Regions from separate parts of the Luteimonas sp. 100069 genome, predicted to be linked through region 2. Evidence: riboswitches for the same ligand, from Rfam matches in the RefSeq annotation. Region 2 holds a riboswitch; the other holds the start of a gene.
What was found. Region 2 has a riboswitch for cobalamin ahead of EGK76_RS04885 (TonB-dependent receptor). Riboswitches for the same ligand answer to the same signal wherever they lie in the genome.
Positions count from the first base shown of each region.

Region 1: another riboswitch for cobalamin. It lies ahead of EGK76_RS09470 (ribonucleoside-diphosphate reductase subunit alpha); the one in region 2 lies ahead of EGK76_RS04885 (TonB-dependent receptor).

Region 1 covers NZ_RPFN01000004.1:76,234-90,994, reverse strand. Annotated here, with positions in the region: gene EGK76_RS09525 (phosphatase PAP2 family protein) at 1-724, shown strand, start outside; gene EGK76_RS09520 (oxidoreductase-like domain-containing protein) at 721-900, shown strand; gene EGK76_RS09515 (fructose bisphosphate aldolase) at 987-1,880, shown strand; gene EGK76_RS09510 (hypothetical protein) at 2,215-2,406, shown strand; gene EGK76_RS09505 (MipA/OmpV family protein) at 2,563-3,348, shown strand; gene mntR (manganese-binding transcriptional regulator MntR) at 3,444-3,923, opposite strand; gene EGK76_RS09495 (acyl-CoA thioesterase) at 4,101-4,505, opposite strand; gene EGK76_RS09490 (thioredoxin family protein) at 4,507-4,848, opposite strand; gene EGK76_RS09485 (flavodoxin) at 4,820-5,302, opposite strand; gene EGK76_RS09480 (LPO_1073/Vpar_1526 family protein) at 5,363-6,430, opposite strand; gene EGK76_RS09475 (ribonucleotide-diphosphate reductase subunit beta) at 6,678-7,733, opposite strand; gene EGK76_RS09470 (ribonucleoside-diphosphate reductase subunit alpha) at 7,900-10,320, opposite strand; cobalamin riboswitch at 10,572-10,785, opposite strand; gene EGK76_RS09465 (FMN-binding negative transcriptional regulator) at 10,971-11,570, opposite strand; partial or broken gene zapE (cell division protein ZapE) at 11,990-12,829, opposite strand; partial or broken gene zapE (AFG1/ZapE family ATPase) at 13,040-13,321, opposite strand; gene EGK76_RS09455 (alpha/beta fold hydrolase) at 13,374-14,042, opposite strand; gene EGK76_RS09450 (ExeM/NucH family extracellular endonuclease) at 14,261-14,761, opposite strand, start outside.
Region 2 covers NZ_RPFN01000001.1:1,098,575-1,113,335, forward strand. Annotated here, with positions in the region: gene nagZ (beta-N-acetylhexosaminidase) at 119-1,102, shown strand; gene EGK76_RS04875 (hypoxanthine-guanine phosphoribosyltransferase) at 1,099-1,659, shown strand; gene EGK76_RS04880 (S-methyl-5'-thioinosine phosphorylase) at 1,848-2,603, shown strand; gene EGK76_RS04885 (TonB-dependent receptor) at 2,744-4,627, opposite strand; cobalamin riboswitch at 4,759-4,979, opposite strand; gene EGK76_RS04890 (TfoX/Sxy family protein) at 5,013-5,366, opposite strand; gene EGK76_RS04895 (GAF domain-containing protein) at 5,363-5,860, opposite strand; gene bioD (dethiobiotin synthase) at 6,020-6,715, shown strand; gene EGK76_RS04905 (efflux RND transporter periplasmic adaptor subunit) at 7,051-8,298, shown strand; gene EGK76_RS04910 (multidrug efflux RND transporter permease subunit) at 8,305-11,502, shown strand; gene EGK76_RS04915 (NAD(P)/FAD-dependent oxidoreductase) at 11,612-12,871, shown strand; gene EGK76_RS04920 (ABC transporter transmembrane domain-containing protein) at 13,013-14,761, opposite strand, start outside.

The DNA of each region.
Region 1 (14,761 bases), on a different contig from region 2:
CATCGGTTATCTCGATGCGCCCGCGTTCGACAGCGTCCCGCTGCTGCCGCCGCCACCCGCGCCGGGTTCGGCCGCGCAGGCCCATGACGACGCGATCGCCGCCCGCAGCCTGCCGTTGCAGGGCACTGCCCGCTGGCGCCAGGCAGTGGCCGATGCGGACCTGACATTTCCGGCCGCCGAGCCGTTGTTCTCCTGTGCGCTCGGCGTCGAGATCGACGCGCAGCGCACGCCGCATCTGGTGCGGCTGCTGCGACGCAGCCTGGCCGACGCCGCCACCGCCGGCCGCGCGGCCAAGGACCATTGGCAGCGTGCGCGCCCGTTCGTGCGCAACGGCGCTCCGGTCTGTACCCCGCAGGACAGCGCCAAGTTGATGGCCAGCGCCGCGTATCCCTCCGGTCACGCTGCGATCGGCTGGACCTGGGCGCTGGCGCTGGTCGAACTTGCGCCCGAACGCGCCGATCCGCTGCTGCAGCGCGGCCGCAGCTTCGGCGAGAGCCGCCTGGTCTGCAACGTGCACTGGCATAGCGACATCGTCGCGGGCGAGCGTGTCGGCGCGGCGACCTATGCACGCCTGCAGGCAGCGCCCGAGTTCCGTGCCGACCTTTCCGCCGCGCGCCGCGAGATCGCCACGCAACGGGCTGCCGGTGCGACGCCGCGGCATTGCGATGACGAGGCTGCCGCCCTGCGGCGCTCGCCGCTGCCGGTCGCCGACGCGCGCGAATGACCGCGCAGGTGCCGGCGCCCGATGATCCGCGCCCGCAGGCGCCGGAACCACCGCTGCCCAGCGATTGCTGCGACAGCGGTTGCGCGGTGTGCGTGCACGACAGCTACGCCGAGGACCTGCAGTACTACCGCGAGCAACTCGCGGCCTGGCGGGCGCGCCATCCCGACGCGGACTGAGCTCGCGCCCGTCGTCGGGCTGTGCCCGACGTTGGGGGGTATCATCTCGGGCCCCGGTTACCACCGCTCGCACAGGACTTTCGAACGTGGCAGTCAATCAGGAACAGCTGGACAGGATCAGGGCAGGCAAGGGCTTCATCGCCGCTCTCGACCAGAGTGGGGGCAGCACGCCCAAGGCGCTCAAGCTCTACGGCATCGAGGAGAACGAGTACGCCGATGACGCGGAGATGTTCGGCCTCGTGCACAAGATGCGCAGCCGCATCGTCACCAGCCCCGCCTTCAGCGGCGAGCGCGTGTTCGGCGCGATCCTGTTCGAGCGCACGCTCGACGACCGGTTCGACGGCCGCGACGCCGCCGAGTACCTGTGGCAGGTCAAGGGCGTCGTGCCGTTCCTGAAGATCGACAAGGGCCTGGAAGACGAGGCGAACGGCGTGCAGCTGCTCAAGCCGATCCCGGGCCTCGACGCGCTGCTGGCCCGCGCCAAGGCCAAGGGCGTGTTCGGCACCAAGGAACGTTCGGTCATCAAGCAGAACAATGCCGCCGGCATCGCCGCGGTGCTCGACCAGCAGTTCGAACTCGGCCAGCAGGTGCTCGACGCCGGCCTGGTGCCGATCATCGAGCCCGAGGTCGACATCAATGCCGCCGACAAGGCGGACATCGAGACCACGCTCAAGCAGGGCCTGCTCGAGCGGCTCGACAAGATGGATGCATCGACGCCGGTGATCCTCAAGCTCACGCTGCCGGAAGTCGACGGTTTCTTCCAGGAACTGGTCGATCACCCGAGCGTGCTGAAGGTCGTCGCGCTGTCGGGCGGCTACAGCCGCGACGACGCCAACGCGCGCCTCGCCAGGAACCCGGGCGTGGTCGCGAGCTTCAGCCGCGCACTCACCGAAGGGCTGAGCGCGCAGCAGAGCGACGACGCGTTCAACGCCGCGCTCGATACCGCGATCGAATCGATCTACCGCGCATCGATCGCCTGAGCCTCGCGCCCGGGGTGGTGACAGGAAGCCGGCGCACACGCGCCGGCTTTTCTTTTGGCCGATCCGCCTCGCGCACGCGCTGGACGTGCTGTCCGCAGACGGGTCGCAGGGCACCGCGATCGAATCGGATCAGCGCGACGTGAAGCATCCGGCGTCGGCGCGTGAACCATTCGGACCCAAACGTTAGAAACGGGTTTGTTGCGACCACCGCGCTCTCGACAACCCCTGCGAGTGCCTAAACGGCAAATCCGTGATGCCTCCGAATCCACTGCGGTTTGTCCGGTCGGCGCATAGCGTGGATCCATCGAAGCCATCGTCCCGGAGGAGTCCATAGATGTCCTATCCCACCTTCGCCGCCTACTACATGGTGCGTCGCCCCCGGTCCGCGGAGCAGGGCTCCGGCGCGTCCGCCGGAGGCGCTGCCGCATTCGAGCGACGCCCCGGCCGCGCCAGCCACACGCCGGCCAAAGCCCGCGAGGATGCCGCGCATAACGCGCAGGCGAGGGACTGGCGACGCGCCGGCTGAGCCCGGCTCGCCTGCCTCGCACGGGCGCGCGCTGCATATCGGTTTCGCACATCCGGCTGCGGCGTGCTCCCTTGCAGCAAAGCCCGCGGCGACGCGCACGCGCGCGTTGGATGGCGCTTGCTATCGTGCGGCGTCCCCCACGTCACGGAATCCCCGATGAAAGCTGCGCTTCTGCTGCTCGTTGTTATGCCCGGTCTCGCCTTCGCCCAGAGCCGCGACCAGGCGGGCGCCGCGTCTCAGCGCGGCTGGTCGGTCGGCGTGGCCGTTGCCGCCGCCGACAGTCCCTACGTGGGCGAAGGCGCGCGCATCCTGCCGTTCCCGATGTTCGCCTACGAGGGTGAGCGCCTGTTCCTTCGAGGGATCTCCGGTGGCGTGCATCTGATCGACACCGGCGCGTTCCAGATCGACGCGCTGGTATCGGCGCGGCTCGACGGTTTCGACATCGACGACCTGAGCGCATCGGGGCTCGCCGCGAACGGCCTCGAGGCGGTGCTGCTCGACGACCGTGACCACGGCCTCGACGCCGGCATCGGCGCGGCCTGGTCCGGCAGCTTCGGCCGCGTGCGGCTGCAGGCACTGGCCGATGTCACCGACACCAGCGGTGGCCACGACATCGGCGTCGAATACACCTACATGCTGCGCTCGGGCATGTGGACGATCCTGCCCAGCGCCGGCGTACGCTGGATGTCGAAGGACCTGACCAACTACTACTTCGGCACGCAGGACGCCGAAGTCGAGCGCGGTGTGCCGCGCTACAACCCGGGCTCGGCGGTCGTGCCGTCGCTCAGCGTTGCCGCGACGCGTCCGCTTGGCGAGCGCTGGAACTTCCTCGGTGGCTTCACCTACCGCCTGCTGCCCGACGAGCTTTCCGACAGTCCGCTGCTGGAGCGCAACGCCCACGGCGTGCCGTCGATCTTTGGCGGGGTGAGTTACCGGTTCTGAGCCATGCACCCGCGCGCCTGGCACCGGCGCGTGTGCGCACAGCAAGGGTCACCTTGATTCCTGCCGGCCCGGGGGCGCCAGCCGATGGCGGCCCGTCAGGCCTTCGCGTCCCGCACGAACGCCTCGAACGCGGCCAGCGTTTCGGGGCTGACGTGATGCTCGATGCCCTCGGCATCGCGCCGCGCGATGTCGGGCGGCACGCCGAGCGCGACGAGGAAGGCTTCGACGGCCTGGTGGCGCGCGCGACTTGCGCGGGCGAGCTTTTCGCCGGCGTCGGTCAGGAACGCGCCGCGGTAGGGCTTCTGCAGCACCAGGCCGTCGCGCACCAGGCGCTGCAACATGCGGGCGACGGTCGGCTGGGCCACGCCGAGGCGTTCGGCGATATCCACCTGCCGCGCTTCGCCCCCGTCGGCAATGAGATCGGAGATCAGCTCGACGTAGTCCTCGACCAGCTCGGCCCGGCGCGCTTCGCGCACCTGGCGGAAGTTCTCCACGTGCACGCTGGCATCGGGCAGCCCGGCCTTCGGGGCGCGGTCCGGGGCCGCATCGGCGGGCGTGGCCTTGCGAGCGGGCATCGATTCGGATCCGGCGGATGAAGCGTCATTGTCGCCCATCGCCCGCGCCGGCGTGCGGGACCGGTGCGCAGTGACGTGCGGCGGGTCAGCGCTTGCGGTTGATGAAGGTCAGCACCGCGCCGCAGACGAGGCCGATGCACAGTCCCAGCGCGATCCACTGCAACAGCGAGAGTTCGTTCATGCGGGGCCTCCCGGCAACGGAGCCACCTGCACGGGGCGGCCGCGCGCATCCAGCGCGATCATCACGAAACGGCCGCGCGTGCACAGTTCGCGCTCGCCGCTGAGCAGGTCTTCGGCGATCAGTTCCACTTCCACCTGCATCGAGGTGCGGCCCACTTCGACCACGCGCGCGATGGTCTCGACCAGCTGGCCCTGGCGGATCGGCAGCTTGAAATCCACCTGTTCCGAACGCGCCGTCACCACGGTGCGGCGTGCATAGCGCGAGGCAGCGATGAACGCGGCCTTGTCCATCCACGCCAGCGCGGTACCGCCGAACAGCGTGCCCATGTGGTTGGTGTGATCGGGGAACACGATCTCCAGCATGCGCGCCTCGGTCTTGGGCGTGTCGGCGAGCGGAGCCATGTCAGGCGTCCGCCGTCGCGAAGTGCGTCGCCACCGCCTGCGCGATCTGCGGCGGTGCCTGGAAGCCCGGCAGGCGCGCGGCTTCGCTGCCGTCCTTGAACAGCGACAGCGTCGGCGTCTGCCGCAGGTTCAGTCCGCGGAAGAAGTCCTCGCCGATGACCTCCATCTTCACCTTCAGCAGCGCGAGGCCTTCGGCGTCGGCGCTCGCGGCGAACTTCGCCAGCGACATGTCGAGCATCTTGCAGCCCGGGCAATCGTCCTTGTAGTAGTCGACCAGCAGGCGCGGATGCGCGGCAAGGGCGGCGGCGTAGTCGTCAGGCGTGGAGGCGTGGAAGGTCTGCATGGGGGATGCTCTCGTTACAGGCAAGAATGGTATCGGTCCAGCGTTGGATCTTCAGGGCGTCGCGCTCGCCGTGCGGCATCTGTTCAATTTCCAGCCGCGGGAACGTCGTGCCGAAGAACGCGGCGATGCGCCGCGCCGCGCCGCAGTAATACTCCTCCCCCCACTGTGTTTCGCCCGTGCCGAACACCGCGACGCGCTCGGGCTTGCCGACCGCCTCGACCAGCTCGGCGATGAAGCGCTTCATCTCCGGCGGCGTGCGCCCGGCGTTGATGCTCCAGCTGCCGAGGATGTAGAGATCGTGCTCGGCGCCATCGGGGCAGGCCTGCGCAAGGTTCTGGATATCGGCATCGATCCAGGTGACGACATGGCCCAGCGCCTCGCACCGCGCATGGATCGCACGCGCGACATCGCGGGTGTTGCCGCTCAGCGAGGTGTGGGCGAGGAGGATGCGCATGGGTCAGACTCAATTCTCGATCAGTGCGGACTTAGGCCCCCCGTTCTGGGAGATGAGGATTCAGTTGATCCATATTGCTAGATCAGCGAACTCGCCCGCGAGTCTTTTTATATTCGCATGACCGATAGCGATGCCCACGCTCGTAAGCATGAAGCTCATTGCCGCAGAATCAGACCAAAAATCAAAAACCACCCTCATGTACTCTCTGGTTTCAATGCATTTAGACCGTATTTCCTCAGGGCTCATCTTGTCCTGATCGAAAAGTGACTTAATGCGTTCCTTGTCCTCGTCATTGGCCTCGATAGCGGTCAAAGTTGCATCAAGCTGATCATGGTTAAGTGCACGTATCTGCAACTTGGACGCATTATTGAGGCAAGGGACAAAAACTCTATCGTCGACACCTAAAGTAATTCCGCGGGTAGCTACATCGCCCGGATCAAATCCCCTTACGAAAAGGCCCTGATATGTCCTGCTAAACAGCTCCTCCAGAGGTAACTGGCTTAATGAAGTTGAGCCGCATCCGGAAAATTCCAGGTGTTGAAACGAAGCTTGACTCTTCCTGAGCTTATTAGCGAAGGGTTCGACATACTTATCCAAATACTCCGCAAACAGCGCGTGATTGCCGAGGCCTTGGTTTGCCGTGTAACGCAGGAGGAAGACTATCGCAAGATTAGCGAGTTGCCCCTCCGTCAGTTTCGATGCCGTATTCAGAGACTCATCAAGGACAATCTGCATTATGTCCCGTTGAGTGTGTTTGGTCCTATCTACAAGCAGATCCACGAGCAGCTCGCCTAGGTCTTTATCCCCTGTTTTTGCATGCTCTTTCTGCATTGTGTACAGAGCATGCTGGAATCCGGGGTCATTTGCTTGTCGAAAAGCCTCCGGATTTTCTTTGCTGAGCTTGCTCAGAAATGCTTCAGTAACTTCCTCTGCGCGTGCTGCGGCTTCTTGTTTTGCGAGACCCGCAAGTTCATAAAAGTTTGCGCGGAAGACATCCAGAGCGATCTGTCGTGCGTCCGCATAATTCAGTCCTTGAGTCACCGTTATGTCGCGGCCTGCTTGGAATGCGGCTGCGCCTTCCGTGGCAGTTTGATTCTGATCGGTGGATTTACTCGCCACTGCGTTCACGCTCGCGGCTGTAGTGGATGTCTCTACCTGCTTGGAAGCCGGTAGAGGCCCCAGAAACTGACTGATCTTGCTTAGTAGTGTTCGTGCCACGTCCCTTAGCCTCCCTGCCGAACAATCCACCAAGTCCTAATAGGGCCGCAATGGCGCCCGTGAGCGGCTCGAAGCCTGGATCCATTACGAACCAAACGATGCACACGAGCAGCCCAGCTGAAGCCGCGATCTTCAAGGCGCGCATCAAGTTATCCATTCAGAGATCGTCGAACCCGTTATCCGAATTCGTCTTCTTGTACGACGCATTGCGCATCTCGAAGAAGTCGGTCTTGGTCTCGGTGAAGTTGTCGGCGTAGGCCTTGATCCACGGCATCACGTTGTCGGTGGTGTCGGAATACAGCTTCTCGATGCCGAGCATGCCGGCCATCTTGTTGGCACGGTACTTCACGTAGCGGACCATCTCGTCGACGTCGATGCCGTCGATCCCGTCGAGCACCTCTGAGGTCCAGCGGGTCTCGAGCTGGATCGCGTGTTCGAACGCGTCGTGCACGTACTGGGTGAGCTGGTCGCCCTGCAGCGACTGGTTCTCGCCGACGATGGCGCGGATGAGCTCGCTGATGAACTTGCTGTGCGCCAGTTCGTCGCGGTTGATGAAGCTGATGATCTTGCCGGTGCCGGTCATCCGGTTCTGGCGGACCAGGTTGTAGAAGTACGCGAAGCCCGAATAGAAGTTGATGCCTTCGAGGATCGACGACTGCACGAGCGAGCGGATCAGCGTCTCGGCGGATTTTTCGCGCATGAAGTCGTTGTAGGACTCCATGATCGGCTGGTTGCGCGCGATGATCGTGGGATGCGTGCGCGCGAGTTCGAACACGCGGTTCTGGTCGGCGAGGCCGGTGATCGAGGCCAGCACGTAGCTGTAGCTCTCGTTGTGGATCACTTCCTGCTGGCCGATGATCGCGGCGTTGGCATGCGCGGCCGGGTCGGTGATGTATTCGGCGACGTTGTAGATGAAGCGCGTCTGCGGCGAATCCAGCGTGGCCAGCAGTCCGATGATCGAATCGTAGGCATTCTTCTCGCGCGCCGAGAGCTCGCCGTACTGCTTGGCGTCGCTCTTCATGTCGACCTCGTCCGGAATCCAGAAGTTGGTCGTCAGTTCCTTGTAGGCGCGGTAGAACGACGGATACGGAATGTCGTTCCAGTTGAGGATGCCGCTGGTCTGGCCGTTGATGATGCCGGTGGAGCGGTTGGGGTGACGCGGCTCGAGGATCTTGATGCGGTCGAGCGGGGTGGCACTGAGCGTGGCGGACATGTTCGGCTTCTCGTGATTCGGTCTTTTAGCCCCTCTCCCGCACGCGGGAGAGGGGTTGGGGTGAGGGCGGGGCGCTTCGCGAAAAGCGGCCCTCATCCGCCCCTTCGGGGCACCTTCCCCCGGAGGGAGAAGGGCTTGGTTCCTGGGGCGTCGGGCTACGCTGCGATCAGCTCGAACACCACTCGCATTCGGCGATGTCGATGTCGTTGGATCGCACGTAGTACGTGGTCTTGATGCCTTCGCGCCATGCGGTCATGTGCAGCTCCAGCAGCGTGCTCGCACGGATGGTGCTGGGCACGTAGAGGTTGAAGCTGATCGCCTGGTCGACGTGGCGCTGGCGACGCGCGTTCTGGCGCACCGACGCGAACTGGTCGACCTTGTAGGCGCCCTTCTCGTAGTAGGGCCAGGTCTCGAGCGATAGGCCGGGCGCTGCGACCGGGCGACGGTAGTCCTTCTTCTCCTCGTAATAGAACGCCGAGTAGATCGGATCGATCGACGCGGTGGAGCCGGCGATCTGCGCGGTGGACATGTTCGGCGCGACCGCCATCAGCCAGCCGTTGCGCATGCCGTTGACGCCGACCTGCGCGGCCAGGTCCAGCCACTGCGGGCTGTTGTAGTCGCGGTCGCGAAAGTACGCGCCGGTGTGCCAGTCGCTGCCCTGGAAGACCGGGTAGGCGCCCTTTTCCTTGGCGAGTTCCATGCTGGCCTGCACGGTGAGGAAGTTGATGCGCTCGTAGAGCGAATCGCTGAAGTCCTCGGCGGCCTTTTCGTTCCAGTGGATGCCCTTCTGCGCCAGCAGGTGGTGCCAGCCGAACGTGCCCAGGCCGATCGCGCGGTACTTCTGGTTGGTGATCGTGGCCTGCGGCACGGGCAGCTGGTTGAGATCGATCACGTTGTCGAGCATGCGCACCTGGATCGGGATCAGGCGCTCGAGCACGTCGGTGATCAGATCGCCCTGGCCTTCCTGCGGCACGACCGCGCGGCCGAGGTTCACCGACGACAGGTTGCAGACGACGAAGTCGCCGGCCTGCTTGGTGGTGACGATCTGATTGCCGGAGATGATCTCCTGCATCATCTTCGTCGGGCTCATGTTCTGCAGGATCTCGGTGCAGAGATTCGACGAATACACGCGGCCGACGTGCTTGTTCGGGTTCTTCCGGTTCACTTCGTCGCGGTAGAACATGAAGGGATTGCCGGTCTCGAGCTGCGACACCATGATCCGCTTGAAGATGTCGATCGCCTTGACGGTCTTGCGCGAGATGCGCTCGTCATTGACGACTTCCTCGTAGCGCTTGCGGAAGCTGCCGTTCGGATCGCCCTTCTTCTCGTCGAAGAAATCCTGCAGGTACCAGCCCTTGATGCGGTGGACCTCGTGCGGGTCGAACAGGTACCAGTCGCCGCGACGCTCGACCGCTTCCATGAAGAGATCGGGGATGCAGATCGAGGTGAACACGTCGTGCGCGCGCAGGCGCTGGTCGCCGTTGTTGAGCCGCAGGTCGAGGAAGTTCTCGATGTCGCGGTGCCACACGTCCAGGTACACCGCGACCGCGCCCTTGCGCTGGCCCAGCTGGTCCACCGACACGGCGGTGTTGTTGAGCTGCTTGATCCACGGCACCACGCCGCCCGAGGAATTGGGCACGCCGCGGATGGCCGAACCGCTCGAGCGCACATAGCCCATGTACGCACCCACGCCGCCGCCGCCCTTGGAGACGCGGGCGATATCGGTGTTGGAGTCGTAGATGCCCTGCAGCGAATCGTCGACGGTGTCGATGAAGCACGACGACAGCTGGCCGCCGACCTTGCCGGCGTTCTGCAGCGTCGGCGTGGCCACGGTCATGTACAGGTTCGACAGCGCCCAGTAGGCCTCGCCGACGAGCTGCATGCGGCGCTCGCGGCCGCCGCGGGTCTCGTTCTGCATCAGGTACAGGGCGATGGTCAGCCAGCGCTCCTGCGGCAGCTCGAACACCGCGCGCGAATGGTCGGTGGCGAGGTAGCGCGTGGCCAGCAGGTACAGGCCGTTGTAGGCGAACAGCTTGTCGCGTTCGGCGTCGATCATGCGACCGGCTTCCTGCAGCTCTTCCTTGGAATAGGCGCGCAGGATGTCGTTGGAATAGATGTTGCGGTCGGCCAGCGACTCCTGCAGGCCCACATACGAGCCGTACTTCTGCTCGGCATCGTAGAAGCGGTTGCGGCTGGCGCGCTTGTACAGGCGGTGCAGGTACAGGCGCGCGGCGAAGAATTCCCACTCCGGCGCGGTGACATCGACGCGGGCCTCGGCCTCGCGGATCAGGTGGTCGGTGAGATCGTCGGCGTTGACGGCTTCCTTGCGCTCGACGAAGCCGAACACGCTGCGCTTGTAGTCGGCGATGTCGAGCTGCGGGAACTCGGCATGGGTGCGGTCGATGCTGCGCTCCAGGCGCGCACGGTCGTACGGAATGCGGCGGTTGCCGGCTTCCTTGGTGATCCAGGTGGAGACGTCGGCATCGACGTCGGCGGTTTCGGCAATTGCGGTGTGCATGGCGGCGCTCGGGGGCGGCGGCACCGTGTCGTCGGGTTCGACGGCGGGCGCGGCGGAAGTGGGGGGCATGGCGGGGGTCTGTGCGGCGTCTGCGGCGGCCGGAGTTCCGGTCGTGATGGTGTCCTGGCTGGTCATGCGTTCTCTCTGGGTCCATTGCATTCGCGCACCACCGGCTCCGCCCGCGTCGGAACCGGCGGCTGCAGTCGAATCCAAGGGTGGTGGGGCGGCGTCGCAGGAGCCGCGATCCGACGCTTCGCGCCATCGCAGTCCGCTCCGCACCCCGCTCCCCTCGGAGCGACCACAGCCGGCACCGCGCGTCGTGCTTTCACGCGGCTGTCGGCAGGTCTTCGGACTCATGGGTGCGAAGGCGGGCCTTCTCCTCGCCCGCCGCTTCCCGGATCGCTCCAGTGCTGTTGGCGGGGTTGTTCCCAATTACCGCTGCGGGGCAGTGCCGGAGTGGCGCGAACGCGTCACCGGCTTCCCTTTTCATCCGGAATCCCCTTGGGGCCCGGAACCGACGCGGCCCAAGATAGTGGGGTCCATTGGCGGGGTCAACGCTAAATGTAGTGAACGCGCGCCGGGGCCCATCAGGACGGCGATCGTCATTCGTCAACCCCTGCGGAGGCGCTGCCGATGCAGATCGGGCTGCGCCAGGCAAGCCCCGGAGGTCCGCATTTCACCCCGGCGAAGGCCCGGCCGGACACCTGCGGCCAGCGTGGTCAGTCGCGCTGCGCGACCATCCACGCGCGCAGCGCCGGGTCGTCCATGCCGGCGACGATCTCGTGGAAGGTCCGCGGCTGTTCGTCCTGGCCCAGCTTGAAGGTCGCCCGCGCCTGCTCGACGTGCGCGTGGAAGGCGATGATGTGCTGGCGCTTGCGGGGATAGTCCGGGCCCATCCGCTCGGGCGTCCAGGGCTCGGGATTGCCCGCCTCGAGCGTCGCCGCCAGCGTTTTGAGCGCATGGGCGTTCTCGTCGGGCACGAATTCGATGCGGACCGCAAAACGTGCGACGGCGTAGTTCCAGGTCGGCCCCCATCTGGGATTGCTGACCAGGCGCGGCGGGATGTAGCCATCGGGCCCGTTGAACAGCAGCAGTGCACGCGGGTCGGCCCGCAGCGCGTCCACCTGCGGATTGGCCCGGGCGAAGTGGCCGAGGAAGGATACGATGCGGCCACCGTCGTCGAGCTCCGGCAGCAAGGGCAGCGGCGTCGCATCGAGCGGCTCCATCGCGCCGCCATGGCCAATCACCCAGGCCAGCGGATACGCGCGCACCAGGGCCAGCACGTCGGCATGGCTGCGCGGGTCGAACGGGCTGCTCATGCTGCGGCCCCGGTGCCGGCCGGCACGGAGGCGGGGCCCGGGGTCGGTGTCGCATCTAAGGCCTTGGCGGTCGCGTCGCCGGCTGGGCGCGCCAGGCCGGCGTGCGCCCGCGGGCGCGGTGCAGCGTGCCCGGCTGCCCGCGGATCGCGACGGCCGGATCCGCGGCAAGGCGAGGATTTCCTGAAAATGGCCATGGCGGACGTCCCAGGCGAGCTCCGGTGGATCGTAGCGACGCGGGGTTCGCGCCCGCATCAAGCCTGCGCAGCGGTTGCCCGCGGCCAGCGTCGCCGGGTCTCGCGGGTGTCACGTTCCGCCAGCGCACGCAGTGCGCAGCGCTGCGCGGATGGCGTCGCGGCGGGCGCAGCCCGGCCCGCGATCGGTGTGATGGGGTTGGCCGGGCCCGCTCGCGCCGCAGGCGCTCAGGCCCGATGTTCGCGCTGCAGGTACTCGGCGCTGCGCATCTCGATCAGACGCGAGGCGGTGCGCTCGAACGCGCCGGCCAGCCGCTCGCCGGAATACAGCTGTGGCGGCTCGGCATCGGCGGTGCAGACCAGGTTGACGTTGCGGTCGTAGAGCTCGTCGATCAGGGTGACGAAGCGGCGCGCAGCGTCGTCGCGGCTGGCGTCCATGCGCGGGATGCCGCCGAGCAGCACGGTATGGAATTCGGTGGCGATCTGGATGTAGTCGCTGGCGCCGCGCGGGCCTTCGCACAGGGCATCGAAATCGAACCAGGCCATGCCCGGCGAGCGGGCACGCACGCAGATGCGGCGGCCATCGATCTCGACGCCTGCATCGCGGTGCTCGTCGTCACCGCCGAGCTCGTGCCAGCGCGTGTCGAGCCAGGCCTCGGCGTCCGCATCGAGCGGGGTGCGGTAGACCGGCGAGCGGGTCAGTGCGCGCATGCGGTAGTCGGTATCACTCTGCAGGTACACCACGTGGGTGTGGCGCTGCAGCAGGTCGATCGCCGGCAGGAAGCGCACGCGCTGCAGGCCATCCTTGTACAGATCCTTCGGATCGACGTTGGAGCTGGTCACCAGCACGATGCCGTCGGCGAACATCCGGTCGAGCAGGCGCGCGAGCAGCATCGCATCGCCGATGTCGCTGACGAAGAACTCGTCGAGCACCAGTACGCGCAAGCCCGCGTCGCGCCAGCCGCGCACGATCGCCGCCAGCGGATCGCGCTCGCCGGCATGGCTGCGCAGCGCGTCGTGGACTTCGCGCATGAAACGGTGGAAATGCGTGCGTCGCTTGCGGCCGAGTTTCGGATCGGCAGGGGCGTGGCGGAGATCGCGATGACGCGTCGGCGCGCCGCCGGGAGCGTCCAGCGGTTCGTGGCCTTCCCCGACAGACCGTGACGGAAGTGCGCGCCGCGCATCGCCGGGAACGGGGGCGCCAGGCGCCGTGGATGCGGCGTCATCCTGCGAAGGCCCGCTCGCGCCGATGGGGGGCTGCGACGCGCTGGAGCTGCCGTGCGTGCGCAGGACCTCGAGGGGCAGGCCGTCGTGGAACAGGTCGATCATGAAGGTCTTGCCGCGCCCCACGCCGCCCCACAGGTACAGGCCGGCAGGCGCCTGCGGCGTCTGCGCACCCAGCAGGCGGCCGAGCAGGCCACGTCGCGCGGGCGCCTCGATCAGCGCGGCATGCAGGCGGTCGAGTTCGACCAGCGCCGGTTGTTGCGCGGGATCGGCCTGCCAGTCGCCACGTGCGACACCGGCCGCGTAGCGCTCGCTCGGCGACGGCGCCGCGCTCATGCCGGCATCGCCGCGGTCGCGCTGCGCGCCGCGGCCGTGGACCCGCGCCGCATCAAGCCGCGGCCCGCGGCAGGTAGGCGCGCACGCCGTGTTTCACCGCCCCGCGCAGGTCGATCAGCTTGCGATGGAAGAAGTGGCTGGTGTCCGGCATGCGCACCACCTCGGCCTGCGCCCCGCGATCCTCGAGCCACTGGTAGACGGCTTCGGGGTCGACGATCTCGTCGGCATCGCCCTGGATCACCAGCCACGGGCACTGCGGCAGCACGATGGAATCGAAATCCCAGCGACCGGCCGGCGGCGCGATCGAGATCAGCAGGTCGGGCTGCAGGGCATCGCTGGCGCGCAGGGTCACATAGGCGCCGAAACTGAAGCCGGCCAGCCACAGCGCATGACCGGGACGCTCGCGGCGCACCCAGTCGACGACTGCGGCGAGATCGTCGGTTTCGCCATCGCCGCGGTCGAAGCTGCCGGAGGAGGCGCCGGTACCACGGAAGTTGAAGCGCACTGTGGTCGCGCCGAGTTCGCGCAGCGACCGCGCGACCATCGTGACGACCTTGTTGTGCATCGTGCCGCCCTCGGTGGGCAGCGGGTGACAGATCACGGCGACCAGCGGCAGTGCGGTGACGTCGGCGTCGGGCAGATCGATGATCGCCTCGAGGTCGCCGACGGGACCGGGCAACACGATGGGGCCGGAAGTCGTGGGGAATGTGGGGGACATCATGCGGCGATGATACCGGGGCCGCCGCGACGGGGCAGTGGCCGGCAGCGGCCTTCGCCCACCGAAGCGGCGCCTTCCCGGGGTGCAGGCAGGGCGGATGCGGGCGAATGCCGCGCGCGCCCCGGATCAGCCGCGAGGGGGAAACCGTGCGTTCTGCCCGTCACCGACTTGCCGCGCCGTCGGATCATCGGCCGACCTGCCACGGGCGGAAGATCCGAGGCTCAGCGCCCGCGCAGTCGCAGCCCCACCACCAGCGGGTCGTGGTCGGAACTGCGCCAGGGGCCGGCCGCTTCCCGGTCGCGCATGTCGTCGGGTTCGTCGGCGTTGCTGTGCCACTTGGCGGCCCCGGCGACGCGCGCCGCCAGCGACGGGCCCAGCAGCAGATGGTCGAGGCGTCCGGCCTGGCCGTCGAACACGAAGCTGTAATGCGCATCGCCATCGCGACCCGCGAACGGGTCGCGCCAGCCGGAGTCGGTGAACACGCGTACCGGATCTTCCATGCCGTAGGCATTGAAGTCACCCACGATCGCGACGCGGTCGCCGGTGCCGGTCGGCGCGCCGGCGAGCCAGTCGCGCAGACGCCGCGCGGAGTCGACCCGGGCCGCGTTCCAGCACGCCTGGCCGTCGCCCTGGTCGCGGTCGGCGCCGTCGGCGTTGCCGCACCCCTTGGATTTGAAATGCACGGCGACCACGGTGAAGTCGGGGCCGTCCACGCGGCCGTC
Region 2 (14,761 bases):
AGCGCTTGGGCCGAGACGCCTCGGCACGGCCGGCGCTCCACACGGCAACGGCATACACGCCGGCATCTGCGACAATGCCGGTCCGCGTCGTCCGGCGCGCTCGATGGAGATGTCAGCAATGCTTGTGATCGGCGTGGCCGGCACCGAACTCACCGCGCAGGAGCGTGACTGGCTGCAGCACGACGCCTGCGCCGGCGTGATCCTGTTCAAGCGCAACTTCGCCTCGCGCGCGCAGATCCGTGAACTTTCCGCCGCGATCCGGGAGGCCGCGCCGCGTCCGCAGCTTGTCTGCGTGGACCAGGAGGGCGGCCGCGTGCAGCGCTTCCAGGAGGGCTACAGCGAGCTGCCGTCGCTGGCCGGCTTCGGCGTGCAGTACCTCGCCGATCCCGCAGCAGCGACCGCTGCCGCGCGCGCGCATGCGCGGCTGATGGCGCAGGAAATCCGTGCCAGCGGTGTCGACCTGAGCTTCGCGCCGGTGGTCGATGTCGGCCATGGCAATCTGGCGATCGGGGACCGCGCGTTCTCCGACGATCCGCACGTCGTCGCGGCACTGACCCGCGCCTATGTCGAAGGCATGCACGAGGCCGGCATGGCGGCGACCCTCAAGCACTTCCCCGGCCACGGTTCGGTGCGCGAAGACACGCATTTCGACGACGCGGTCGATCGCCGCAGCCTCGACGACATCCGCGCCCACGACCTGGTGCCGTTCGTCGCCGGAATCGACGCGGGCGCCGACGCGGTGATGCTCGCGCACGTGGTGTACCCGCAGGTCGCGCCGGAGCCCGCCGGCTACTCGCCGGTTTGGATCAACACGATCCTGCGCGAGGAAATGGGCTTCCGTGGCGTGGTGTTCTCCGACGACATCGGCATGGCCGCTGCGTTCTCGGCCGGTGGCATCAAGGCGCGCGTCGATGCGCACCTCGATGCAGGCTGCGATGTCGTGCTGGTCTGTCACCCCGAACTCGTCGCCGAGTCGCTGGCCGCCGTCGAAGGCCGCGCGCTCAACACCATGGCCCTGACCGGACTGATCGGGCGTGGCCCGCTCGGCTGGGATGGCGCACTGGCCGGCGCTCCCGCCGGCCGCACCGGAGATATCGCATGAACGTGCCCCGCCTCGACGACGTACTCGACACCGCCGACCTGCTGTTCGACCGCGACACGTTGGAAGAGGTCATCGAGACCATGGCCGAGGAGATCGCCGACGACTACGGCGACGACGACCAGCCGCCGGTGTTCATCACCATCATGCACGGCGGCATGCCGTTCGCCGCGCAGCTGGCCTTTGCGATCGGCGAGAACGAGGTCGATCTCGAATTCGACTATCTGCATGCCACGCGCTACCGCGGCGCCACGACCGGATCCGGCCTGGCCTGGCTGCATCGTCCTGCGACTCCGCTGCAGGGGCGTCGCGTGCTGCTGGTCGACGACATTCTCGACGAGGGCCATACGCTCAAGGCGGTACGCCAGTGGGTCGAGGACCAGGGCGCGGCCGACGTGCGGGTCGCGGTGCTCGCGGTCAAACTCCACGATCGCGGCATCGCCGACGTCGAAGCCGATTACGTCGGCGTCGAGGTGCCGGACCGGTACGTCTTCGGCTACGGCATGGATTTCCACGAGCAGGGGCGCAATCTCCCCGGGATTTACGCACTCGCGGAGTGATCCGCATGCGCGCTGCAGTGTCGCTGGGCGAGTGCGGCGCCGAACGGGCGTAGCCGCAGGCCGCATTCTCGGCGCGAGCGTTCCCCGGGTGCTGCGCGCGGCCTCGAGCCGTCCCAGAACCGTTTTCGTTCACACCGCGTCAGCGGACAATGTCCGCCTCCGCTTCCGTCCCACATCGCGAGAACTTCATGGACCTTGGCATCGACCTCGCCGTCATCGGCGGCACCGGCCTCTACCAGCTGGCCGAACTCGAGGATGTCGAACCGCATCAGCCGGTCACGCGCTATGGCGCGCTGTCGGGCCCGGTACGGGTCGGCACCCTGGACGGCCGCCGCGTGGCATTCCTTGCCCGGCACGGCGAAGGGCACTCGGTGCCGCCGCACCGGGTGAACTACCGCGCCAATCTCGCCGCGCTGCAGGCGCTGGGGGCCAGGCAGGTCCTGGCGCTCAATACCGTCGGCGGCATCACCGAACGCTTCGGTCCACGCGTGCTGGCGTGCCCGGACCAGCTGATCGACTACACATGGGGCCGGGTGTCGACGTTCTCCGAGGAGGAGGGCAGCGACTTGCTGCACATCGATTTCGGCGATCCCTATACGCCGGCGCTGCGCCGGCGCGTACTCGATGCAGCGGCGGCCGCGGGCGTGACGCTGGTCGACGGCGGCTGCTATGGCGCCACACAGGGCCCGCGGCTGGAGACGCGCGCGGAGATCGTGCGCCTGCGTCGTGACGGCTGCGACCTGGTCGGCATGACCGGGATGCCGGAGGCGAGCCTGGCCCGCGAACTCGGGCTCGATTACGCATGCCTGGCGATCGTCGCCAACTGGGCGGCGGGCGCAGGCCCGCAAGTCGACGAAGTGATCACGTTCCAGCACGTGCTCGACAACGTCGCTGCCGCGTCGTCGGGCATTCCGCCGCTGCTCCGGGCGCTGCTGGCCGCCTGAGCGGTGGCCTGCGGTGGCCTGCGTGGGCCTGCCCGCGGGATGCCGACAGCGGAGGCGGATGCGTCGGCAGGTTGCGCATCCGCACGTGTCACGCCACGCCCTGCAGGAATGAAAGCCCCGCATTGCGGGGCTTTTCCGCTTCAGCGGGCGACCGGTGCCCAGCGCAGCGCCAGCCCGTACTCGCGGCCCGGCTGGTTGTACCAGGCGATGGTTTCGTAGGCCTTGTCCAGGAGATTGCTCGCGCGTGCTTCCAGCGTCCAGTCGGGGTCGAACGCCCAGGCCACACGCAGGTCCAGCGTGCCGTAGCCGGCCACGCGCACGGTGTTCGCCAGGTTGTCGAACCGGCCGCTGGCAGCGCGCAATGTGCTGCCGATGCGCAGCTCGCCGAAGTCGCGGTCGATGTCCAGACGCGCCGTGTTGCGCGCACGGCGTGCCAGCAGGTTGTCGTGGTTCACGCCTTCGCTGCGGTCGCGGGGATCCACATGACCCAGCTCTCCCCTGAGGTCCCAGCCAGCGGCAGCGACCGCAAAGGTCAGTTCAGCGCCGCGGATGCGCGCCTGTTCGATGTTCAGGCCGGTGCCGAGGTAGTCCGGCGGCGGGTAGAGCAGCACGATCAGGTCGTCGATGCGGCTTTCGAACACGTCGAACGTCCAGTTCCAGCCCTCGCCGTCCTGCGAGACGCCGAGATTCACGCTCCTCGAGCGCTCGGGCCTGAGGTCGGGGCTTTCCGAGCCGGGGTAGTACAGGTCGTTGAACGTCGGGGCCTTGAAGCCGGTGCCGGCGGTCGCGCGAAGACGGATGCCGCGGGACAGGTCCATGCCCCAGCCGAGGCTGCCGGTGCCGTGGCCGCCGAACTGTTCGTTGTCGTCATGGCGCGCGCTTGCCTGCAGGCGATGTGCGCCGAAACGGGCCTGGTATTCGGCGAAGGTGGCAAAGGTGTCGCGCCGGGTGACCGCGTAGGCGGTCATGCTTTCGACGTTGTCGGACTGCCAGTCGAACCCCAGGCTCAAGGCCTGCGTCGGCGCGAGGTCGAAGCCCGCCTGCAGTGCTGCGGTATCGCGGCGGGTGTCGAACCGGCCCACGTCGCTGCGCGTGCCGTTGCCTTCGTCGTAGAAATAGGTCGTCGACTTGTCGTACGCGCGGCCGGCCTGCGCCGTGAGGCGCACGACCTCCGATGGTGCATAGCCCAGTGTGGCCCCCGTGACCTGCTGCACGTTGTGGGACTCGTTGCCACCGAAGATGCTGCCGTCGTATTCGTTGAGGGCATCGGCATGCAGGGCGTTGGCCTCGAGCGTGAGCCCGTCCGCCAGGTCCAGGCCACCGCGCAGATTGAGCGAACGGTTGCGGTAACCGTCGCGGTCGGGCTCGTCGACGAAGCAGCCCTCCAGCAGCGTGCCCGAACCCCGACAGGCGTCGATGCCGTCGGTGCGCTGGAACGCGGCGTCGACGCCGAACCAGGCATGTCCGCTGCGGCCTCCGATGCCGGCGCTGGATTCGCGCAGCGCGTGACTGCCGACGCCGAGCCGCGCGCGTGGCGTGATCGCGCCATCGCTGCGCCGGGTGAAGATCTGGATCACGCCGCCGATGGCTTCCGAGCCGTACAGGCTCGATCGCGGACCGCGCACGATCTCGATGCGTTCGATCTGGTCCACCGGGATGTCCTGGATGGCGGCGAAGCCGGCGGTTGCGGTGCCGATGCGGATGCCGTCGAGCAGTACCAGGACGTGATCGGACTCGGCGCCGCGCATGAAGATGGTGCTGACCTTGCCGGGACCGCCCTGGTTGCTGATCTGGATGCCGGCGCGGCCTTGCAGCAGCCCGGGCAGGTCGCGGGCCTGGCTGCGCTCGATCTCGGCGCGGTCGATGACCTGGGCGGGTACCAGCGTCTCGCGCAGGCTGCTGTGCATACGCGAGGCGGTGACGAACACGGTGTCCAGATCGCTGGCGCCGGCAGCGGGCGCTGCCTGGGCAAGGGGCGAGGCGAGGGCGGTGAAGATCGCCACGCTCAGGGTACGGAACGGCATTGCGGTCTCCTTGCGGCACGCGCACCCGCGCACGAACCGCGTTTCGGTCATGAGGATCGCAGGACGACGGACAGGCTGCCGGTCGGGCACGCATGCGCGCCCGGAACGCCGCCGCGATGCCCGCCGCATCGCAATCGAAGAGGCTTCGTGGCCGGTCTCCGGACTTGCGCGTGGGAGTGGACTCCCGGGCGTCGCGCCTTCCCGTGCTCGGGCACAGTGGCGGATGCGACGCCTTGGACACGCTTACCGTTGCGGGGGCAGTGCCGGACTGGCGCTCGAGGCGCGTCACCGGCTTCCCGTTTCAACCCGGGCGGCAGAACGCCGGCGGGTCACCATGAAGCTGCGCGGATTGTACGTGAGCGGGAACCACTCGCGCGGTGCGCGATCAGTCGCCGCGATCCCCGCCCGGTGATTCCGCGGACGCGGTTTCGTTGACGGTCGTCGTGACCGGACCGGCGGCCATGCGGGCGCGCGGATCGGGCAATTGTGCGGTCGCAGCCTCGGCCGCCTGGACGAGCTGCTGGCGGCGCGGCTCGGGCAGGTCCTGCCAATGGCAGTCGAGCAGCGCGCCTTCGAGCGAATAGAGCAGGTTGAGACTCGGTTTGAAGCCCGCGCGTCGCACCCGAACGAAGGCCTCGACCGCGCCCGCGGCCTCGAGATCCTCACGCGTTCGCAGGCCCACCTGGCGCAGCCACGCTGCGGACTTGGGGCCGATGTTGCGCAGCTTCGGCATGGTCACCCCGCGCCGCCCTCGCGTGCGCTGTCCACGAAGATCGCCGCCAGCGTTTCCAGGCCGGCCTGGTCGTCGGCATCGAAGCGTGCCGGCAGCGGACTGTCGAGGTCGAAGACCCCGATCAGGCGCTCGCCGTCATAAAGCGGCACGACGAGTTCGGAACGCGAGGCGCTGTCGCAGGCGATGTGCCCGGGAAACGCGTGTACGTCGTCGACGCGCTGGGTCGTGCGCGTGCGCGCCGCGGCACCGCAGACCCCCTTGTCGAGCGGAATGCGCACGCAGGCCGGCAGCCCCTGGAACGGACCGACCACGAGTTCCTTGCCGTCGAACAGATAGAAGCCGACCCAGTTGAGATCGGGCAGGGCGTGATAGACCAGGGCCGAGAGATTCGCGGCGTTGGCGATCGAGTCGCGTTCGCCGTGCAGGAGTGCCCGGGCCTGCGCTGCAAGCGCGGCATACTGCTCGGCCTTGGAGCCGGTGACGGGTGAAGATGTGAACATGTCGCGCAGTGTAGCAGCGGCCCTGCAGGCGCCAGGCACGCGCAACGCGTGGCTGCGGGGGACGCATCACCTGCATCGCATGCATCCGCGCGCAGCCTTTCCGGTGTTGCCGCAGGCGCGCCGGACGCCACTCCTGACATTCGCACGACGGTCTGTGCGATGACGTCGCGCAGCCTGCTGGTCACCGGCACCGATACCGGTATCGGCAAGACCCACAGCAGCGTCGCCCTGTTGCATGCCTTGCGCGGCAACGGGTTGCGTGCGGTGGGCATGAAGCCTGTCGCGAGCGGCTGCGACTGGCGCGACGGTGGCTGGCGCAACGACGACGCATTGGCCCTGCAGGCCGCCAGCGATCCGCGTCCGGACTATGCCGACGTCAATCCTTTCGCCTTGCCCGAGTCCACGGCGCCGACGCTGGCGGCCCGCGCGGCGGGCGTGCACGTCGATGTGCCCATGTTGTACGCCGCTTATGCGCGGCTCGCGGACACTGCCGATCTGGTCGTCGTCGAAGGCGCCGGCGGCTGGGATGCGCCGCTGGCCGAGGGACTGGAGCATCGCGACCTCGCCCGCCACCTGGGAGGCGCGGTGGTGATGGTGGTCGGGCTCAGGCTTGGCTGCCTGAGCCACGCACGACTGACCGCGCGCGCGGTCGCTGCCGACGGCTGTCGTCTCATCGGATGGATCGGTAACCGCATCGACCCGGATTTCGCGCGCGCGGACGATTACGTGGAGCTGCTGGATCAGGCGCTTCCTGCGCCATGCCTGGGAATACTTCCATTCGGTGTGGATCCGGTCCGCGCCGCCGGGCACCTTGTCGTCGACGCCGTGCTGGCCGAGCGCTCGTCCTCGCCTTAGGCGGTTCGCTTTTCCTGCCGATCAACGCGTGATCCGGTCGGCCGATCGCCTCGAGTGTTCCCCCCGCGAGCGAGCTCCGTGACCCACGCGCCGGGCGCATCGCCAAGATCTCTACGGGCGCATTGACGCGGGCGAGCGGACGTGAACAGGTTCACCGTATCCGCACACGGAGATGATGATTGCGGGCGTAGGATCCTTCACATGGCAATCGAGCGGCGCGCATGCCAGGCAGCCTCAAGCGCGGCGAGTGACTTGTTGCACGGTGCGATCTGCGATTCGAATTAGCTATACTGGCCGGTATAGTAAATCCCGTTCAATCTTCCCCAGGTCCCCCAATGCGCCGAATCCTCTCCATCGCCATGCTCGCCGCGGCGCTTTCCGCCTGTGGCAATAAACAGGATCCGGCCGCGCCCCCGCCGCCGCCCGAAGTGGGTGTGATGACCGTCCAGCCGACAACCGTTCCCCTGCAGGAGGATCTGGTCGGCCGTCTCGCGCCATATCGGAGCGCCGATGTCCGGGCCCGCGTGCCTGGCGTGCTCGAGCGCCGGGTCTACCAGGAAGGCAGCGACGTCAAGGAAGGCGATGTGCTGTTCCGCATCGACCCGGCCCAGTTGCAGGCCGCGCTCGGCACGGCGCAGGGCGCCGAGGCCCAGGCGCGTGCGAATGCAAGCAACGCGAAGAGCGCCGCCGACCGGGCCCGCCGGCTTGCGCCGACCAATTTCATTTCCAAGTCCGATCTGGACAACGCGCTGGCCGCCGAACGCAGCGCCGACGCTGCGCTGCAGGCAGCGCGTGCCTCCACGCGGTCCGCGCAGATCAACCTGGGCTACGCCACGGTGCGGGCGCCGATTTCCGGCCGCGCCGGCAAGGCGCAGGTCACGGAAGGTGCGCTGGTCGGGCAGGGCGAGGCGACCCTGCTGACGACCGTGGACCAGATCGATCCGCTGTACATCAACTTCTCGATGAGCGCGGGCGAGTTCGAACGCATCCGCAGCATGCAGCTCGATCGCTCCGCCGGCGGTGGCGAGGTCGAGATTCTGCTGGCCGACGGCAACGTCCATGACCAGAAGGCGACGCTGGACTTTTCAGGCGACGTGGTGGATCCGGCCTCGGGCGCACTCCAGCTGCGCGCGATCGTGCCCAATCCCGACCGCAGCCTGTTGCCGGGTGTCTACGTGACGCTGCGCGCCAACATGGGCCTGCAGAGCGGCGTGTTCCTGGTGCCGCAGGCTGCGGTGCTGCGCGACGCCAGCACCGCCTACGTACTCGTGGCCGGCGAGGGGGACAAGGTGGTCCGCAAGCCGGTGCGTACCGAGCGCGCGCAGGATGGCCAGTGGGTCATCAGCGAAGGTCTGGTGGCAGGTGACCGTGTGATCGTCAGCGGCGTGCCGAAGGCGCGGCCGGACGCAGTGGTCAAGCCCGTTCCGTGGACCCCCAATCAGGCCCAGTCTGCGCCCGCAGCCGGTGCAGGTGCGCCACCTGCAGGCGAGACGAGCGGTGCGGCGACGTCGGAAGACGCATCCGCGGCGCCGGCTGAAGAAGCGGCCGGTCAGGCGCCCGCAGCGAACGACGCGCAGGACTGATCCCCCATGCCCAAGTTCTTCATCAACCACCCGGTCTTCGCCTGGGTCGTCTCCATTCTGATCTCGCTCGCCGGCGTGATCTCGCTGCTGAACATGGGCGTGGAGTCGTACCCGAGCGTCGCACCGCCGCAGGTCACGGTCTCGGCGACCTATCCCGGCGCCAGCGCCGACACCACCGAGCGCGCCGTCACGCAGGTCATCGAGCAGCAGCTCACCGGTATCGACAACCTGCTGTATTTCAGCTCGACGTCGAGCTCTTCCGGCAGGGCCTCCGTCACCCTGACCTTCGAGACCGGCACCGACGCGGACATCGCGCAGGTGCAGGTGCAGAACAAGGTGTCACTGGCGACACCGCGTCTGCCCACCGAGGTCGTCCAGCAGGGCGTCGTGGTCGCGAAGGCCAACGCGGGCTTCCTGATGGTCGTGGGCCTGCGCGCCTCGGACCCGACGGTGACCCGCAACCAGCTCAACGACATCATCGGTTCGCGCGTGCTCGACCAGATCGCACGCGTGCCCGGTGTCGGCAGCACCCAGCAGTTCGGCGCCGAGTACGCCATGAACATCTGGCTCAATCCGGAGAAGCTGCAGGGCTACGGCATGTCCGCGTCCGAGGTTCTGGCCGCGGTGCGCGGCCAGAACGTCCAGTTCGCCGCCGGTTCGATCGGTTCCGATCCCGCGCCGCCCGGCCAGGGCTTCACCGCCACGGTTTCGGCGGAAGGGCGCTTCAGCACGCCCGAGCAGTTCGAGAACATCATCCTGCGTGCTGACAACGAAGGCGCTACGGTGCGCCTGAAAGACGTCGCGCGCGTGGCGATCGGTGCGTCGGGTTACGGCTTCGACACCAAGTACAACGGCCAGGCGACGGGCGCATTCGCGATCCAGCTGCTGCCGGGTGCGAACGCGCTGACGGTGGCTGAAGCCGTGTCGGCGCGCATGGACGAACTGGCGCCCTCGTTCCCGCCGGGCATCGAGTGGTTCAAGCCCTACGACACCACGACGTTCGTGACGCTGTCGATCAAGGAAGTCGTCATGACCCTGATCGAGGCGTTGGTGCTGGTGTTCCTGGTGATGCTGCTGTTCCTGCAGAACCTGCGTGCGACGATCATCCCGACGCTGGTCATCCCGATCGCACTGCTCGGTACGTTCCTCGGCCTGAGCCTGCTGGGCTTTACGGTCAACCAGCTCACCCTGTTCGCGATGGTGCTGGCGATCGGCATCGTGGTCGACGATGCGATCGTGGTGATCGAAAACGTCGAACGCATCATGTCGGAGGAGCACCTGCCACCTCGCGAAGCGACAATCAAGGCGATGGAGCAGATCACCGGCGCCGTCGTCGCGATCACCGTTGTGCTGGCCGCGGTGTTCATTCCCAGCGCCCTGCAGGGCGGCGCCTCGGGCGAGATCTACAAGCAGTTCGCGATCACGATCGCAGTGGCGATGGGATTCTCGGCGTTTCTCGCATTGGGGTTCACGCCGGCGCTGTGCGCGAGCTTCCTCAAGCAGCACGCCCCGCCTGGCGAGCGCAGGGACAATGCCTTCGTTCGGACCTTCAACAAGTACTACGACCGCGTGAACCGCACGTATGTCGGCCACGTCGGCAGCGCAATCCGTCATGCGCCGCGCTGGATGATGGTGTTCGTCGCGTTGTCGGTGATGTGCGGCTTCCTCTACATGAAACTGCCCAGCAGCTTCCTGCCTGAAGAGGACCAGGGCTATGCGCTGGCGATCGTGCAGCTGCCGCCGGGTGCGACCCTGCAGCGGACCAACGCGGTGTTCGAGGACGTGCGCGCGCGACTGGAGCAGAACCCCTCGTACGAGAGCATGCTGCAGGTCGCGGGCTTCAGCTTCGTCGGTCAGGGCGAAAACGTCGGCATGGGCTTCATCAAGCTCAAGGACTGGAGCGAGCGCGACGTCGACATCAACGGGTTCCTCGGTCAGGTCAATGGTGCGTTGCAGGGCGTACAGGACGCGACGATCTTCGTGGTGAACCTGCCGACCGTGCAGGGCCTGGGCCAGTTCGGCGGGTTCGACATGTACCTGCAGGACCGCAGCGGCGCTGGCAGGGAAGCCCTGCAGCAGGCGCTCAACCAGCTGATTGGTGCAGCAGCGCAGGAGACGGACCTGCTGCAGGGCGTCCGTCCGAACACGCTCGAGGCCGCGCCGCAGTTGCAGCTCGACGTCGATCGCGTGCAGGCCGGGTCGATGGGGCTGTCGATCAACGACATCTACAGTGCGATCCAGCTGATGCTGGCGCCTGTCTACGTCAACGACTACATCTCGGAAGGTCGCATCAAGCGCGTAACCATGCAGGCCGACGCGCAGTTCCGGGACGCGCCGGGTTCGATCAACCGTTTCTATACGCCGAGCGCCATCGCGACCAATCCCAACGGGACGCCGACGATGATCCCGCTCGACACCGTGGTCAGGCCCAAGTGGGGGGTCAGCTCGCCTTCGTTGACGCGTTACAACGGCTACTCGGCGATCAACGTTGTCGGTTCGCAGGCGCCCGGGCGCAGTTCGGGCGAAGCGATGACCGCGATGGAGCAGATCGTCGAGAACGATCTGCCGGCGGGCTTCGGTTACGACTGGGCGGGCCTGTCCTACCAGGAGATCATTGCCGGCAACACGGCGACCCTGCTGTTGCTGCTGTCGGTGATCGTGGTGTTCCTGTGCCTGGCGGCGCTGTACGAGAGTTGGTCGATCCCGGTCGCGGTGCTGCTGGTGGTGCCGCTTGGCATCCTTGGCGCGGTGGTCTTCACGATGCTGCGTCCCGGCTTGTCGAACGACATCTTCTTCAAGATCGGCATGGTCACGGTGATCGGCCTGGCTGCTAAGAATGCGATCCTGATCGTCGAGTTCGCAGTACTGCAGTACAAGGAAGGCAAGACCCTGTTCGATGCGACGGTGGAAGGCGCGGAACTGCGCTTCCGCCCGATCATGATGACGTCGTTCGCCTTCATCATGGGTGTGACCCCGATGGCGCTGTCGACCGGTGCAGGCGCCAACGCCCGCCACGCGCTTGCGACGGGCGTCATCGGCGGCATGCTGTTCGCGACCTTCCTGGGCCTGCTGCTGATCCCGGTGTTCTTCGTGACCGTGCGCCGCGTGCTGGGGGACAAGCTCGACAAGCCCGATCCGCGCCTCGTGGACTCGAGCGACGCGCGTCCGCTTGATCCCGACGGCGTGGATCGCCCGGCGCACTGACGCCCAGGGTTTTGAACGCAAAGGCCGTCCCGGCAACGGGGCGGCCTTTTGCTTTGGAGCGCCGGGGCCGTAGGCCGACCGGTATGCTGGGACCCCGCCCGGAGTCCCCATGCCAGCACTGCGCATCGCAATCGTCGGTTACGGCACTGCGGGCCAGGCAGCATCGGTGCTGCTGGCGCGCGATGGCCACCGGGTCGAGATCTTCGAGCGCGCACCCGCGCCAGGGCCGGTGGGCGCCGGGTTCCTGCTGCAACCCAGCGGTCTGCAGGTGCTGTGGCGAATGGGCCTGCTCGCTGGGGTGCTCGGGCATGGCGCGCGCGTCAATCGCCTGTTCGGCGAAACGCCGTGCGGCCGCGCGGTGATGGATATGCGATATGCAGGGCTCGATACGCGACTGTGCGGCGTGGGCATGCAACGTGGCGCGCTTTTCGCCCTGCTGGACCATGCACGCGGCAGCGACGCCGTCCTGCGTGCGGGGGTGACGGTGGAGGGCCCGGACCCCGACGACGATCGCTACCTGCTCGATGCCGGCGGCAGTCGTCATGGCCCCTTCGATCTGGTGCTGGCCTGCGATGGCGCGGCATCGCGCCTGCGCCGGCACGTGGGCGGCGTGCGCCGCGACCAGGTCTATCCGTGGGGGGCGCTGTGGTGCCTGCTGGACGCACGCGACTGGCCGCACCGGCAGGAACTCCGCCAGCGTTATGTCGCCGCGCGCCGGATGATCGGCATGTTGCCGGTGGGCACGCGCCCGGGCGATGCGGTACCGCGGATCAGCTTCTTCTGGAGTCTGCCCGTGGCCGCTTTCGACGGATGGCAGGCAGCCACCCTCGACGACTGGCGCGGCGCAGTGAGCGAGATCTGGCCCGAAGCCGCGCAGCTGCTCGAATCCACGACGACGCACGCCCAGCTGGCACGCGCGACCTATCGCGACGTCACGCTGAGCCGATGGCATCGTGGCCGCTGGGTGCTGCTCGGCGATGCCGCGCATGCGATGAGCCCGCAGCTGGGGCAGGGCGTCAACATGGCACTGCTCGATGCAGAAGCCCTGCGCGACGCCTTGCGCACCGAAGCTGCGATGACGGACGCGCTGGCGGCCTATGCCCGGACGCGGCAACGCCACGTCGGCATCTACCAGTTCTGGAGCCGGTGGCTGACGCCGGTCTTCCAGTCGGACCGCGACACCATCGCGCGCGCACGGGATCTGGCGTTTCTGCCGATGGGCCGGATGCCCGGCGGCCGCGGGCACATGTTGCGTGTCCTCAGCGGGACGCAGCGGGGTGCATTCGGGTCGTTGATGCTGGCGCCGGATTTTGTCGATGCACTTGAGGGCGTCGAGCCGGCGCCGGCTTTGGACTTTTCGAAAGCCTAAGATCTGCTTGCGGCAGTTTCGCGCTCGACCACGCGTGCCAAGTGCAGCGTGTACCAGGTTGCAGCGGCACGGCCTGACTGACGTCGGCAAGCTACCGCTGGATCCGGATGTCCAGATCATCCCGGCGCTACGCCATGCGGGTCACTCGATGAACTGCAGTCGCGCCAGCTCCGCATACAGGCCACCCTGCGCCAGCAGCGCGGCGTGCGTGCCCTGGGCAACGATGCGGCCCCGGTCCATGACGACGATGCGGTCGGCTTTGAGGATCGTTGCCAGGCGGTGCGCGATGACCACGGTGGTACGCCCCTCCATCAGGCGCGCCAAGGCTTCCTGCACCGCGTGTTCGCTCTGTGCGTCGAGCGCAGACGTCGCCTCGTCGAGCAGCAGCACCGGGGCGTCGCGCAGCAGGGCGCGGGCGATCGCGATGCGCTGCTGCTGGCCACCGGAGAGCCGGGCACCGCGCTCGCCCAGCTGCGCATCGTAGCCATCGGGCAGTTCCCGGATGAAAGCGTCTGCTTCGGCGGCGCGGGCAGCCGCTTCGATCTCCGCATCGGTCGCGTCGAGCCGACCGTAACGGATGTTCTCCCGTGCGCTCGCGGCGAAGATCGTTGGCGTCTGCGGGACCAGGGCGAGCTGTTCGCGTAGCGCGGCCGGATCGAGACTGCGGATATCGACGCCATCGATCGAGATCGTGCCGCTGGCCGGGTCATGGAAGCGGAGCAACAGCGACAGCACGGTGCTCTTGCCGGCACCCGACGGACCGACCAGGGCGACGGTTTCGCCCGGCGCGACATCGAGGCTGAAGTGTTCCAGCGCCGGTGCATCCGGGCGAGAGGGATAATGGAAGACCACGTCGTCGAAACGCAGCGCGCCGCGCACCGGGCGGGGCAGTGAAGCCGGGGCCTCTGGCGCGCGGATGCCCGGCCGCTCGACCAGCAGTTCGCCGATGCGGCCCATGCCGCCTGCGGCGCGTTGCAGCTCGTTCCAGACTTCGGCCAGCGCTCCGACGGAGCCGGCGCCGAACAGCGCGTAGAGCACGAACTGCCCCAGCGTCCCGGCGGTCATGCGACCTTCGATGACGTCGTGCGCGCCGGACCACAGCACCACGGTCACTGCACCGAAGATCAGCGTGATCGCGACTGCGGTGATGATCGATTGCAAGCCGATGCGGCGACGTGCGGTGGCGACCGACTGCGCGACGGCATCGCCGAAGCGGCCACGCTCCCATGGCTCGCGCGCGTGCGCCTGGACGGTGCGGATCGCGCCGAGCGTCTCGTTGGCCAGTGCGTTCGCATCGGCCACGCGATCCTGGCTCTGCCGCGAGATCTTCTCGAGCCTGCGACCGCCCAGCACCAGGGGCAGGACGAACAGCGGAATGCCGATCAGGGTGAAGGCCGCAAGCCGCGGGCTGGTGATGACCAGCATCGCCACGCTGCCGAGCACCATCACCGTGCTGCGCAGCGCAACCGACATCGTCGAGCCGACCACCGAGCGCAGCAGCTCGGTGTCCGCGCTCAGCCGCGAGACCAGATCTCCACTGCGGGTCTGTTCGAAGAACGCCTGGTCGAGTTCGAGCAGGTGGCCGTAAAGGCGGCTGCGCAGATCGGCGACCACGCGCTCCCCGAGCAGGGAGACGAAGAAGAAGCGCGCCGCGGTAAAGAGCGCCAGGGCGATCGCGACCGCCAGAAGAAGGGCGAACGCGGCGTCGATCTGGTCACCGCCGGTGAAGCCGTGATCGATCATCTTCCGCACCGCCAACGGCAGGCTCAACGTCGCTGCGGACGACAGCGCCAGTGCGACCAGCCACGCGGCGAACAGGCCGCGCTGGCGCATCACGAACGGCCACAGGGTCTTGAGCGCGCCGATACGCGCCTTCGGTTGGCCGGCGTC